4 regions of the Fictibacillus sp. WQ 8-8 genome follow, and region 2 is predicted to be linked to each of the others. Evidence: riboswitches for the same ligand, from Rfam matches in the RefSeq annotation. Region 2 holds a riboswitch; each other region holds the start of a gene.
The links. A riboswitch is a leader RNA that binds a small molecule or an ion and turns the genes downstream of it on or off. The one in region 2 is predicted to bind S-adenosylmethionine.

Region 1: it holds a riboswitch for S-adenosylmethionine, as region 2 does, so the genes downstream of both, M1K46_RS00615 (YezD family protein) here and M1K46_RS14485 (methionine ABC transporter ATP-binding protein) in region 2, are expected to answer to the same signal.
Region 3: it holds a riboswitch for S-adenosylmethionine, as region 2 does, so the genes downstream of both, mtnK (S-methyl-5-thioribose kinase) here and M1K46_RS14485 (methionine ABC transporter ATP-binding protein) in region 2, are expected to answer to the same signal.
Region 4: it holds a riboswitch for S-adenosylmethionine, as region 2 does, so the genes downstream of both, metX (homoserine O-acetyltransferase MetX) here and M1K46_RS14485 (methionine ABC transporter ATP-binding protein) in region 2, are expected to answer to the same signal.

The regions. Positions count from the first base shown of each region.
Region 1 covers NZ_JAMXKG010000001.1:123,080-126,503, forward strand. Annotated here, with positions in the region: gene sat (sulfate adenylyltransferase) at 1-96, opposite strand, end outside; gene M1K46_RS00610 (phosphoadenylyl-sulfate reductase) at 124-825, opposite strand; gene M1K46_RS00615 (YezD family protein) at 919-1,035, opposite strand; SAM riboswitch class I at 1,167-1,276, opposite strand; gene M1K46_RS00620 (sulfite exporter TauE/SafE family protein) at 1,501-2,403, shown strand; gene M1K46_RS00625 (hypothetical protein) at 2,471-3,322, opposite strand; gene M1K46_RS00630 (heavy metal translocating P-type ATPase) at 3,322-3,424, opposite strand, start outside.
Region 2 covers NZ_JAMXKG010000006.1:59,503-62,926, reverse strand. Annotated here, with positions in the region: gene M1K46_RS14495 (general stress protein) at 1-182, shown strand, start outside; gene M1K46_RS14490 (phosphatase PAP2 family protein) at 276-923, shown strand; SAM riboswitch class I at 950-1,065, shown strand; SAM riboswitch class I at 1,148-1,261, shown strand; gene M1K46_RS14485 (methionine ABC transporter ATP-binding protein) at 1,358-2,389, shown strand; gene M1K46_RS14480 (methionine ABC transporter permease) at 2,379-3,041, shown strand; gene M1K46_RS14475 (MetQ/NlpA family ABC transporter substrate-binding protein) at 3,069-3,424, shown strand, end outside.
Region 3 covers NZ_JAMXKG010000003.1:391,172-394,595, reverse strand. Annotated here, with positions in the region: gene M1K46_RS07365 (pyridoxal phosphate-dependent aminotransferase) at 1-145, opposite strand, end outside; gene M1K46_RS07360 (carbon-nitrogen family hydrolase) at 231-1,028, shown strand; SAM riboswitch class I at 1,121-1,274, shown strand; gene mtnK (S-methyl-5-thioribose kinase) at 1,356-2,567, shown strand; gene mtnA (S-methyl-5-thioribose-1-phosphate isomerase) at 2,573-3,424, shown strand, end outside.
Region 4 covers NZ_JAMXKG010000007.1:101,176-104,599, forward strand. Annotated here, with positions in the region: gene M1K46_RS16650 (cell wall hydrolase) at 202-795, shown strand; gene M1K46_RS16655 (universal stress protein) at 833-1,321, opposite strand; SAM riboswitch class I at 1,486-1,594, shown strand; gene metX (homoserine O-acetyltransferase MetX) at 1,677-2,771, shown strand; gene M1K46_RS16665 (MDR family MFS transporter) at 2,801-3,424, opposite strand, start outside.

The DNA.
Region 1 (3,424 bases), on a different contig from region 2:
AGCATCCAGTTCCACTTCCTTTTGAATGTGGTCTGTTGGCAGATTTGGTTCATAACGGTTTATCAGCTTTCCTCCATGCGGCAAAATTGATGTCATGTTAATTCCTCCTGTAATTTTACTTTATTATTCGTGAAGTCCACACTCTGTTTTCCCTTGCCCTGACCAGCGTCCTGAGCGGGAATCACCCGACCCGTCAGCCGGAAGCGTGCACGGCTCGCAGCCGATGCTCGGATACCCCTGATCGTGAAGCGGATTGTAGGGCAGATTCTGCTTGTAGGCGTATCTCCAAATTTCCTTCCACGTCCAATGGATCAGCGGACAGATTTTCACGGATTTAAAACGTTCATCCTTATTGATGTACTGAACATTGCTCCTCCCTGCCGACTGCTCCCTCCGGAGACCCGACAGCCATGCCGGTGCTCCGTTCAGTGTTTCCTCAAGAGGGACTACCTTTCGTATATAACAGCAGAGGTTCGGTTCTCTTTTCCATAACTCGCTGCCATGCTTTTCCGCCTGTTCCAACAAGGACAGCGAAGGCTTCTTCATCTCAATCTTCATTTCCGGATATCTTTTTTTCGCCTTTTCGATCACCTCGTACGTTTCCTTGAAGTGAAGGCCTGTATCCAGGAAAACGACTCTTGCATCTGGTTTGACCTTGGATACAAGATCCACCAGGACACTGCCTTCTATTCCGAAGCTGCACGCATAAACGAGTGCATCTCCATATTGCTCATACGCCCATTTCAGTACTTCGAGTGCCCCCTTCGTTTCACTGTCTTCCGGAAACGTAAACTCCTGTTCTTTCCATGTGTCAAACTTGAGCATGTTAACCACCCCTCCAATGAAAAAGGCAGCTTTAACCATAAGCAGCCATCCTGCTATGTTAAAACCGCCTCTAGTTTTCTAGTCAGCGAATATTTATTTAAAACGTACCTTTTCGTTTTTTTCCAGCTGAATCAGCTTTCCATCCTGAACAATTAACGTGATGGACCCATACTTGATACTGTTCAGCATTTCTTTTAACTGTTCAAAAATTTCATCCTGGCTTTTACCGTTTACCACATCAGAACCTCCTCGTTTAATATGTTTTGTTAGGTTTTTTTAGGAATTAAAATGGCAATAAAAAAACCTTTCCATTTCGGAAAGACTGACGAGGTAAACATATTACCTTATCTTCCAAAATGTAATAAACATTCTGCTGGAGTTAGCACCTTGCAAAAAAATGCAGGTTGCCGGGTTTCATCGGGCCAGTTCCCTTCACCGCTCTGGATAAGTTTTTTTATTTTTTTAAATAATAACACACATTTATGCTTTCGCAAACCCTATTATTCTTATCGGATTAAAAAATATTTATTGAAATATCCGAAAATTTTATTGACAGACTTTCATTCCATTGAATATAGTAGATACTAAATTCGAAAAGAGATACACTGCTGATCGGAAAAACCGAAGGCTCTTAACTTTACTGTTAAGGGCCTTTTATTTGTTAGGAGGAGTAAAATGAAAAAACTGATCATCCTGGCCCTGATTGGACTCGTTGCACAACTGATTGACGGGTCACTCGGAATGGCTTACGGACTGACTTCGACTTCCCTGCTGCTGGCCTTTGGAATCGCTCCGGCGGTTGCTTCGGCTTCGGTTCACTTTGCAGAGGTTGTTACGACAGCCGCCTCAGGTGCATCACACATCAGGTTCGGTAATGTTGACCGTAAAATTATCTTTCGTCTCATTATTCCGGGATCCATTGGGGCATTTACCGGTGCCTGCTTTTTATCCAATCTTCCTGGCGACGCAGTAAAACCGTATATTTCCTTTTTCCTGCTGTTCCTTGGTTTCTTTATTCTGTACCGATTTTTATTTAAAAAGAACACCAAGCCTGCTGATCATGAAAAAGCGTTCAGCCGCAAGCAGCTCATCCCGCTCGGACTTGTTGCTGGCTTCTTGGATGCCACCGGAGGAGGAGGCTGGGGACCGGTAGCCACACCTGTCCTGTTAGCCAAAAACGGCACAACAACAAGAAAGGTCATCGGTTCCGTGGATACGAGCGAATTTGCTGTTGCCGTTTCTGCTACACTCGGTTTCCTCATCTCTCTCGGATGGGAGCAGGTCAACTGGATGTGGGTTATCGCCCTCATGGCGGGAGGATTAATCGCAGCACCGATCGCAGCATGGCTCGTCCGCATTATCCCTTCGCATATTTTAGGTGTGGTTGTTGGAGGATTGATTATTGTAACGAACGCCCGGACGCTTTTGCAGTCCGCTGGAATCTCCGGTACAGCACTGCAATCGGTCTATACCGTGCTGGTCGTCGTTTGGCTGGCGGCAATTTTCTTCAGCATTAGAAAAAATAAAAAACATTCTTTCTCAGCTGGACCACAAACTGAAAGCACTAATCTCCACTGACACATCACAAACAATAATTTATACCAATAAAAGCTGACTCAAATGAGTCAGCTTTTATTGTATTCTTCTATTTCTTCACTTCAATAATGAACGGATAGGTGATCACTTTCCCATTGATCTTAAACTCCGCCCACAATTTATAAAGTCCAGGTTCCTCAAATTCCGTCTCAAATTTTGTATCTTCAGGAGTGGAAGGATGAACGTGGACATATTTTTCTCCTGTATGATCTAAGACCACAACATGGCCACGTGCTCCAAGATAAGGTTCAGGTTTTGCATCACCCATGCTAAATTGCAGCGTAACAGGCTGGCCAGCTTTAAATTCTTTTGGCGTCAATGATACCTTGTGTCCATCAATTGTTTTTGAAAAGGTGGTATCTGCCTTCAATTCTGGCTGGTGAGTATGATTTCCATGGCTTCCCGCTTCAATTTTCAACGGGGCAACGGCATAAGCTTTATTTTTGGGCTTGATGTCTACAAATGCTTTGTAGGTTCCAGGCTGCAGTCTGTGCTTTACTTCAAACGAGCCTTTACTGGTCTTTTGAGGATGAAGGTGATTGTATTGTTTTAAATCTTCGCTGACCAGAATGAAGTGCATCAGCTTTTCATGATTGACCTCCAGCTCATCGAAAGGCCTGCCTTTTTGATCTTTTAACTGAATCGAAATGACACCATCCTTGTAGCTGACGGATGGCTTAACTTCACTTTTGGCCAAATCACCAGAACTATGTCCATCATGTTCTCCATGTTTATTCCCATGGTCCATGCCAGGCATTTCTGAATGACCATCTTGATGGCCGGCCTGCTCCCTCTTCCCGTCCTTGCCTTCTAAAACGTCATAAACAGCATAGCCAGCCATGATCAGAATGAGGATACCAACAGCAGACAGCACCCAGTTGCGGATGTTTTTGCTTTTCATCAAAACTCACCTCTACAGTGTTTAATTTTTTGGAGCCTAAGCGCGTTCAATACAACGGATACCGAGCTGAATGCCATAGCAGCCCCTGCGAGCCACGGAGCC
Region 2 (3,424 bases):
GTATTGGTCCGCTGCTTGCTGCTGGTCCATTTGCATCCATGTTTAATGAGGATTCAGAGGATGATTTAAAAGAAGTTCTCATGTCCCTGGATCTTTCAGAACGGACCGCTGAGCGTTATGTGCAAAAAATAGAACAGGGCAGCATTATGGTTTTCTTAGAAAAAGATGCGGTGAAACTTTAACAATAGAGTAATTCTAATAGGTGCCTGAACGCATAAAATAGTCCGCCACATGAAAGGATATGTACATAAAAGCAAGTTAAAGTGAGGGCGGATATGAAAAAAGAGAATATGGCAATTCTAAGCGGCGTTATGATAATGGGTATTGTAGCTTTAAGACTAATGAACAGGCTTCGTAATGATGATCATTGGATGAAACTTGACGGAATGGGAAGCTTGGCTATATTTTCAGCACGGGGCGGAGGTTTCGTGGATTTCTTTCTGAGAAGTTACTCTTTTCTTGGTTCTGGATTTCTGTTGATTCCTGCCACTATTTATTCTGCATACAGATACAGGAAAAAAGGAAAGAGAAACATTGTTTTTTTATTAATAGCCAACCTGATCGGATGCCGTTTGATTAACTCTGTTTGGAGAAAGAATTGGAAGCAGCGGCCTCCATCCACTAAACCTTTTTACATTAGGTATGGATATCCGAGTGCTCATGCGATGAATGCAACAGCGCTTTATGGTCTTTTTACACTCTTATCAAAAAAATTTGTTAGAACGAAATTTTGTATATTGGCAGTGCACCTTGGATTTATTTGCTGGAGCAGAATTTATCTAGGCATTCACTATATTACGGATGTACTGGCTGGAGTTGCCGGAGGAGTAATGTGGCTGGCTTTTATGGCTTCAGTGTTTTTATTCCGATCAGAGAACTCCGAAAAAAGATTTGACATCGACTTAGATCATGGTATAAGATAGGTCACATCAAGTAAATATGAACGTGTTTCTTATCCAGAGAGGTGGAGGGATATGGCCCTGTGATACCTCGGCAGCGGGTTTTTCTTTTGAAAAACACTGTGCCAATTCCAGCAAGTTCCTTTAAGGGCTTGGAAGATAAGAAGAGCAGCTCGTTTCCTTATGGATACAACATCTCTTCTTTCTTTAAGAAGAGATTTTTTTATTTAATTGAACATTATATTTGTTTCTTATCCAGAGAGGTGGAGGGATTGGCCCTTTGAAACCTCGGCAGCGGGTTCCCGGTTTAATGGGAATACTGTGCCAAGTCCGGCAAGCGATTAGCGCTTGGAAGATAAGAAGAGATCAGCCACTCATCTATGCGTCAGGCCTCTTCTTGTTTTCAAGAAGAGGCTTTTTTTGATGTTTTAACAGTAGCGAGAAAGGAGATCACATCATTGATTCGATTTGAAGAGGTAACCAAAATTTATGAGAGTGGCAAAAGCCAGGTAAGAGCGTTAAACAATGTGAGCTTTGAGATAAAAAAAGGAGAGATCTACGGTGTTGTCGGATACAGCGGAGCAGGAAAGAGCTCCTTGCTGCGATGTGTGAATCTTTTGGAGAAGCCGACATCAGGGCACGTCTTTGTAGGAGAGGAGGACATGGCAAGATTGTCTCCGAAGGAACTGAGAAAAAAACGGAAAAATATCGGTATGATTTTTCAGCATTTTAATCTGCTGAACGCAAAAACGGTATTTGATAATATTGCGACACCGCTTTATCTTCTCGGCATGAAGAAATCATTCGTTAAAGAGAAGGTGAACGACCTGCTGGAATTTGTTGGCTTGTCCGAGCACGGGCATAAATATCCCGACCAGCTCTCCGGCGGACAAAAACAGCGGGTAGGCATTGCCCGGGCGCTCTCCACTGATCCGGAAGTGCTATTGTGTGATGAAGCAACATCGGCATTGGATCCGCAGACGACCTCCAGTATTTTAAAGCTTCTGAAAAAAATCAATAAGGAATACAACATTACGATTCTGATCATCACGCATGAGATGAACGTCATTCGTGAGATATGCGATTCCGTCGCTGTTATGGAGAACGGAGAAGTGATTGAGAAAGGGAGCGTTTTTGATGTATTTGCAAGGCCACAGACTGAGACGGCAAGGCGCTTCGTCAGTTCAGTTCTTCAGGATGAATTGCCTGAGTCCCTTAAAGACCTATTGAAGAAGCAGGACAGGAATCATCAGATCTTCAGGATTGTATTTACCGGAGCATCCACAGGACAACCGCTGCTGTCACAGATTGCCAAGAAATTCAACGTGGACGTCAGCGTTCTATACGGCCATGTCACAGAACTTCAAGACGTCCCTTTCGGAAACCTTGTTGTTCAATTGATCGGCGACGAACAGGAAATCAGAAGAGCGATCTTTTTCGTGAACCAGAGTGAAGTCGAAATAAGGGAGGTTGCACCTTATGCAAGTTGATTGGAGTACATTTTGGGTCGACATTTTAAATGCGGCCGGTGATACCTTAACGATGGTTGGATTTTCCTTATTGTTCTCGGCTGTAATCGGCATTCCGCTTGGCGTCGTACTCGTAGTCACGAGGATGGGGCACATTCTTGAAAACCTGGCCGTCTTTAACGTTTTGAACGCGATTGTAAACGTTCTGCGTTCGATACCGTTCATCATCTTAATGGTGGCGATTATCCCGTTTACAAGATTAGTAGTCGGTACCTCTATCGGGACATCGGCCGCGATTGTGCCATTGATTGTATATGCCGGCCCCTATATCGCAAGGCTCGTGGAAAACAGCCTGCTTGAGATCGATCCGGGCATTGTAGAGGCCGCAGAAGCCATGGGAGCTACTCCTTGGCAGACCATCTTTCGCATACTGCTGCCGGAAGCATTCAGTTCACTGATCCTGTCGTTTACGATCGCAACGATCGGCCTGGTCGGAGCTTCGGCGATGGCAGGGGCTGTTGGTGGAGGAGGCTTGGGCGATCTGGCCATTGCCTACGGCTATCAGCGATTTGATACAGACGTGATGATTGTCACCGTCGTTCTGCTCGTCATCCTTGTTCAAGGCTTGCAGAGCACAGGAAATATACTGTCCAGAAAAATTAGAAGAAGATAAAAAGAGAAAAGGGAGAAGGAAAATCGTATGAAAAAATATTCATTGATCATTTTAGTCATCGGGGTTTTAATGTCGGCATTCTTGAGCGGGTGCAGCGGCGGAGATAAAAAAGGCCTTGAAAAAGTAAAGATGGGCATCAGTGGATCTGACAGTGACGTGTGGAAGTATATCGCTAAAAAAGCAGAAAAAGAAGGCATTGATTTGGAAATCGTAGAGTTTTCCGATTATGTCCGTCCGAATCAGGCATTGTCTGACGGGGATATTGACGCTAATGCGTTTCAGACCATCTCTTACTTCAATTCGTTTAAAAAAGAACATAAATTGGATTTAGCACCGATTGCAACAACCGTCATTGCGCCTATGGGCGTTTACTCAAAAAAATA
Region 3 (3,424 bases), on a different contig from region 2:
GCGGAGGCGTTGGCTGGTCAGGGTTTCCCTGGCCAAGGTTGATAATATCATGCCCTTTAGAAGCAGCACTCACCTTGCCTACCAGCTTTGCAAAAAATTGTTCAGGCAGCCGCGATAAAGCTTCTGCTTGCTGGAATTGTTTCACGGTTACACATCCTGTCTTTCGTAATTTTCTTGAAATTCTAATCAATTATGTTATACGCTTAATTAAAATCTGTCAAAACGTTTTAATGGAGGATAGCATGAAACTTACTGTTGCAGCGATTCAAATGGATATTCAGCTTGGCAATCCCAAGGAAAATATTAAGAGGGCTTCAGAAAGAATTGAACAGGCAGCAATGAAAAAACCTGATGTGATTGTTCTTCCTGAACTGTGGACTACAGGCTATGATCTAGAAAGGCTAGATGAGATAGGAGATACAAACGGCGATGAGATCAAACGATTAATGAGCGGCCTTGCCAGCAAATACCAAGTGAACATTGTTGCAGGTTCCATCGCTAAGAAAACGGATGAAGGAATCTATAACACCATGTATGCCTTTAACCGAAAAGGTGAGCAGACCGGCGAATACAGTAAACTCCATCTGATCCGGCTAATGCAGGAAGAAAAATATATTGCTCCGGGCTCCCGCAAAGGAAATTTCATGCTGGAAAACGTTCCTGCTGCCGGTGTCATCTGCTATGATATCCGTTTCCCTGAATGGATTCGCGCCCATATTCTTGAAGGCGCCTCTATCCTGTTTGTTCCTGCCGAGTGGCCGGCGCAGCGGCTGAGCCACTGGCGGAACCTGCTAATAACAAGAGCCATTGAGAACCAATGCTACGTTGTGGCATGCAACCGGGTCGGCAGTGATAAGAACAACACGTTCGCAGGTCACACGTTGGTCATTGATCCCTGGGGAGAAATTATTGCAGAGACAGACGGAGAAGAAGAGACCATTTTGTTTGCTGAGGTCGACACTGATCTTGTTGAAGAAGTAAGAAACAGAATCCCTGTGTTTGAAGACAGACGTCCAGAATTTTATTAAAAAAGATTTGACAGACAATGGATAAGATTGTATGATTGCCATTGTAAATTATTATTGCATTCTGTTTTTTCTAACAATTTTATATTTGTTGTCTCTTATCAAGAGCAGGTGGAGGGAATTTGGCCCGATGAAACCCAGCAACCGACCGTAATACCATTGTGAAATGGGGCGTCTATTACTAGAAGCCTGGAGATCCAGTATGGCACGGTGCTAATTCCAGCAAAACTTTGTTTTGCAAGATAAGAGGCGTGGAAACTATACATCCAGGCCTCTTTTCTTACAGAAAAGAGGCCTTTTTACATACAAAATATTCCGGAGGTAGTATAGATGGCAACAACCCTCAAACAATCTTACGAACGACTGAATGAACAAACCGTGGTGGAGCTGGCACAAAAACTCGAACTGTTATCTGATTATCAAAACATTAAAGTCAATGAGATTGGTGACGGTAATCTTAACCTTGTTTTTCGGCTAATCGAAGAAGATACAGGTAAATCCATTATCGTAAAGCAGGCACTTCCCTATGCCAAAGTCGTGGGAGAAAGCTGGCCGCTTACACTGGACAGGGCAAGGATTGAAAGCAGCTCTTTAATAAAATCAGCAGAATTTGCTCCTGAGCATGTTCCAGAAGTTTTTTATACAGACCAGGATCTCGCTCTCACTGTAATGGAAGACTTATCTTCTCACGTGATTCTGCGGAAAGGTCTGATCGAAGGGGTCAAATATCCTCATCTTGCACAGCACATCGGCACATTTATTGCCAAAAGCCTGTTCTATACGAGTGATTTTTACTTGCATCCTTTCGAGAAGAAAGAGCTTGTCCAGACGTTTACAAACCCTGAACTTTGCAAGATTACCGAAGACCTTGTATTTACTGACCCGTTTTATGACATCGACACCAACGATTTTCCTTCCGAGCTGAAGGAGGCCGTTTCCGAACTATGGAGTGATACTCTCCTCAAACAGAGAGCTGCCTCTCTAAAATATAAATTTTTGACGCGTGCAGAGGCTCTGTTGCATGGTGACCTCCATACCGGAAGTATTTTCGTTACCGAAACTTCTACAAAATTAATAGATTCCGAGTTTGCTTATTATGGGCCTCAAGGCTTTGATATCGCCCACTTTTTTGCCAATATTGCATTGAATCATGCCTCACAGTCCTTTCATATCTCTGACTCTCTTAGGCGCGAAGAATATCAGAGCTATTTGCTCAGCGTGATCAAAGACACTTGGGAAACCTTCACTGCCCGTTACAGAGAACTGTGGAAAACAGAGGGTGTAGAGTCTGCAACCAAACTTCCTGGATTTGAGGAAGAGATTTTAAATAGCATTTTTACAGATATGATTGGTTTTGCCGGTTGTGAAGTGATCCGCCGCACGATTGGGCTTGCCCATGTCGAAGATCTTGATTCCATTGAAGACTTCAATGGCCAAATCGAGTTAAAAAAACGTGTGCTGAAGCTTGGAAGCGATTGGGTAAAGAACGCTGAGAGCATAAAAAATATCGATGAATTTATCACATACATCAGGAGTGTTTAATGATTATGAGTACGACAGAAACCTGGATTTCATCACTGAGATATAAAGGGGATCATCTTCTGCTGCTTGATCAGCAGCAGCTTCCCCGCCATACCGTCTACATTAATGTTACGACAATTGAACAAGTGTGGGATTGCATAAAAAAATTGCAAGTGCGAGGCGCACCTGCCATTGGAATCGCCGCAGCTTTTGGAATCGTGTTATGGGCAAAGGCCAACATATCCATGCCGTATGACGAGTTCAAGTCAAAGCTGTTGCAGCAAAAAGCTTACCTTGCCGGATCCCGGCCCACTGCGGTTAATTTGTTCTGGGCCCTCGACCGGGTCACAGGCTCTGCCGAACAAGCCCGAGATACTGAGGAAGCGGTTCAGCTGATCGAGCAAGAGGCTCTTCTCATTCAGCGGGAAGATGAAGAAACTTGCCGTAAAATCGGGGAATACGCATTGACCTTGCTGAAAAACGGGGATTGTTTGATGACGCACTGCAACGCTGGCGGAATTGCAACTTCCCGGTATGGTACAGCTCTGGCTCCCATGTATTTAGCAAAAGAAAAAGGCTGGGACCTCTCGGTGTACGCTAATGAAACAAGACCGGTATTTCAAGGGGCGCGTTTAACAGCCTGGGAGCTGCAGCAGGCAGGAATTAATGTAACATTGATTACGGATAACATGGCTGCCCATACACTTAAAACAAAAAACATCGCTGCGGTCATCGTCGGCTGTGACAGAGTCGCTGCCAACGGAGATACCGCAAATAAAATCGGGACGTTCGGACTAGCCTTGCAGGCAAAAGCACTCGGCATTCCCTTTTATGTAGCCTCTCCTCTATCAACGATCGATTTGAACACATCAACAGGA
Region 4 (3,424 bases), on a different contig from region 2:
ATTAAATGGGGTTATCTATAGTATATTGGAGCCACTTATCCAGCATGTGCTCTGAAGGAAAATCGGTCAATGGTCACAAAAAATATCATATATCCGAAACATTACTCCTAGGGGCTGCGTTAGTTCGCAACAACAAACGGGTGGCCAGGAATCGTCCTTTTACTTTTGACGAAAACACAACGATCCAGGAGGTATAAATTTATGTATAAAAAGATTGGTTTAATTACAGGAATAACAGCCATTGGGCTCTCTATAGCAGGAGGAACAAATGCAAGCGCACATACGGTAAAGGAAGGGGATACACTTTGGAAGCTTGGTCAGTCTTATAACGTACCTTATGAAAGTATCAAAAAAGACAACAATTTAGACGGAAATATGATAAGACCTGGCCAGCAATTAAACATACCGGCAGTTAAAGGGGTAAGTGAAGATCAAGTGAAAGCTTCTTCAGAAGATAAAAGACTTCTCGCTTCTCTTGTTGAAGCTGAAGCAATGGGTGAAAGTTTTGAAGGTAAAACTGCAGTTGCTGCTGTTGTCTTGAACCGAGTAAAGGCTGATAGCTTTCCGGATACGATCAAAGGGGTTATCTACGACAAAGGTCAGTTTCAGCCTGTCATGGAAAACAACCTGAAAAAGCCTTCACCTTCATCAGAAAAAGCTGTTGATAAAGCATTATCCGGTTATGACAATACGAATGGATCGCTGTTTTTCTATAATAAAACGACAGCGGTAAGCCGTTGGCTCGATACAAAGCCTGTCAAAATAGTAATCGGCAACCATACATTCAGCAAGTAAATTAAAGCCTCAGGCCATTGAAAGGTCCGAGGTTTTATTATCGTTCACTTGAGCTCTTTATGCTAAGACCCGATGATTCAATTTTTTGGCTGTTCCGGGCGATGAGAACATCACAAGTGGCATGCCTGGTGATATATTGTGAAACACTGCCGATAAAAATGCGTTCCATAGCGTTTAACCCGGTTGCACCGCAGACAATTAAATCTGCTTCATGCATGGAAGCGAAAGAAAGGATTTCTGTTTTTGGAGTTCCGTAATTAGATAAGGTTTTAACATTTTTTAATCCATGTTTCCTTGCCATCTCATCATAATTTTCAAGAAGGGATTCACTAAAACTCTTGTCACGGTTCATCTCGAAGTTAACTGCACCTGCGTCTAATGGAGCAGTAGGGATTTTTTCCTCAGAAATATGAACAATTAGCAATTGCGCATGATATTCTTTCGTAATTTCTATAGCTCTGTAAAAGGCAACCTCCGAAGATTCCGATCCATCCACACCAACAAGGATTCTTTCGTAATAAGGCATAAAAATCACCCCTTTTTTGTAAACTTATATAAATTCATTCCCTATATATAAGAGAGGCAAACATAATCGTAACATTTGTACCCAACCTCCAAATTCCATTTGACAAACCTATAGGAGTAAGGTATTTTTGAACGTATTAAAGTATTTGAAAAATTCATAATTGACTCTTATCAAGAGTGGTGGAGGGACTGGCCCGATGATACCCGGCAACCTGCAGATTATTTCTGAACAGGTGCCAAATCCTGCAAGGCAGAAGGCTTTGAGAGATAAGAGAAGGTCAAGCCCAAGCGGATAATTGCACCTCTCTGAATCTTTTAGAGAGGTGTTTTTTGTTGAATAAATGGGGGGATATCTGTTGGCAAATACACAATTATCTGCTGTAAATGATACGGCAGCAATAGGAGAACTTACGTTAGAGTCTGGAAAAGAGCTGAAAGATGTCCATATCGCTTACCAGCGAATCGGCGCAGCAAATGCACCTGCCATTTTCGTATGCCATGCGCTTACAGGTAATCATTATACGTTAAACAGTGAGATGGGAGAAGGCTGGTGGGCAGGTCTATTGGGAAATGGGCAGTATATTGATTTGGAGAAATACCAGGTGATTACTTCAAATGTATTGGGAGGGTGTGACGGATCAACAGGACCACTCTCGGTCAATCCCGTTACTGGAAGTCCTTACGGAGCTGAATTTCCATTGATAACAATCAGAGACATGGTGCAGGCCCAAAAGAAACTTTTGGAAGTACTCGGCTTGGGACGTCTAGAGGCAGTGATCGGCGGATCGTTAGGCGGCATGCAGGTATTAGAGTGGGGACTGATGTATCCTGATTTTATGGAGCGTCTGATCCCGATTGCCGTAACCCCTTTTCTAAGTGATTATGCGATAGGTTTCAATGCAGCGGGAAGAACGGCCATCCTCAGTGATCCCTTATGGAATAACGGACAGTACGGTAAAGAAAATACACCAAGGAAAGGGCTTGGCATTGCTCGGATGATCGGTATGCTCACTTATCGTTCGGGAGCATTGTTCAATCATCGATTTCAGCGAAAACAAACAGAGAATTGGGAAACCATTCATGAGGATGCAGCCTTTTCAGTTGAATCCTATCTTCAATACCAAGCGGATAAATTAGCGGACCGTTTTGATGCCAACAGTTACTTAACACTATTGAAAGCGATGGATACTCACGATATCGGCAGAGAAAGGGGAGGAGTAGTGGCTGCTTCCCAGAGCTATAAGGCTCAAATGCTTTGTGTTGGTTTCACCGGTGATTTGCTCTATCCTTCTGATTTAATGGAACAGTTTGTAAAAGATGTTCAAGCTGAAAATAAAAGAGCAAAATATCTTGAGGTATCCACCATGTTTGGCCATGATGGATTTCTGACAGAATTTGATAAGTGGGGGAACTTGCTCAAAGAATTTATGAGAGAAACAATAAAGACATGAGGATATCATCCTCATGTCTTTATTTATCACTATTCAACAGCTGGTTTTTCAATAACCGCCGTCTGATTAGAAGGCGTATGCTGTTCAGGGCGCTCCCGGCTAATTCTTCCGCCGCCGACGGATAAAGCGACCAAAATACCCGCTCCAATAAAAATCAAGCCTGTTAAAAATACAGTGGTAAAAGAATCACTCCATGCGGTCTGTATAGAATGAATAACGGTATCTTTAATTGTATCAGGCAATTTAAGAAGATCTGGATGGATTAAAATGCTGAACAATGCATCTGTTTTGTCTGCTAACTTTTGAAAGATCCCTTGAAGCATTGGGTTCGTTTGTTCACTCACTACATCTTTCATTTTTGTTTCTAAGGAATGGTTCATCACTACATTTAGAACAGTGATACCAATCGTACCGCCAATTGAACGGAAGAACGTTGATGCAGAAGTAATAGCTCCCAGTTTTGTTTTCGGAAATTCATTTTGAATCGCGATCATTAATGTCGGCATAACAAGACCCATTCCGAATCCCATAATAATCATATAAGCGTATGCTGTAATTTCATTGGAATCAACACCCATCGTGCTCATCAAGTAGAAGCCTACTGCTGTAATGATCATGCCCGCAGTCAATACGGTTCGATAAGGAACTTTCAA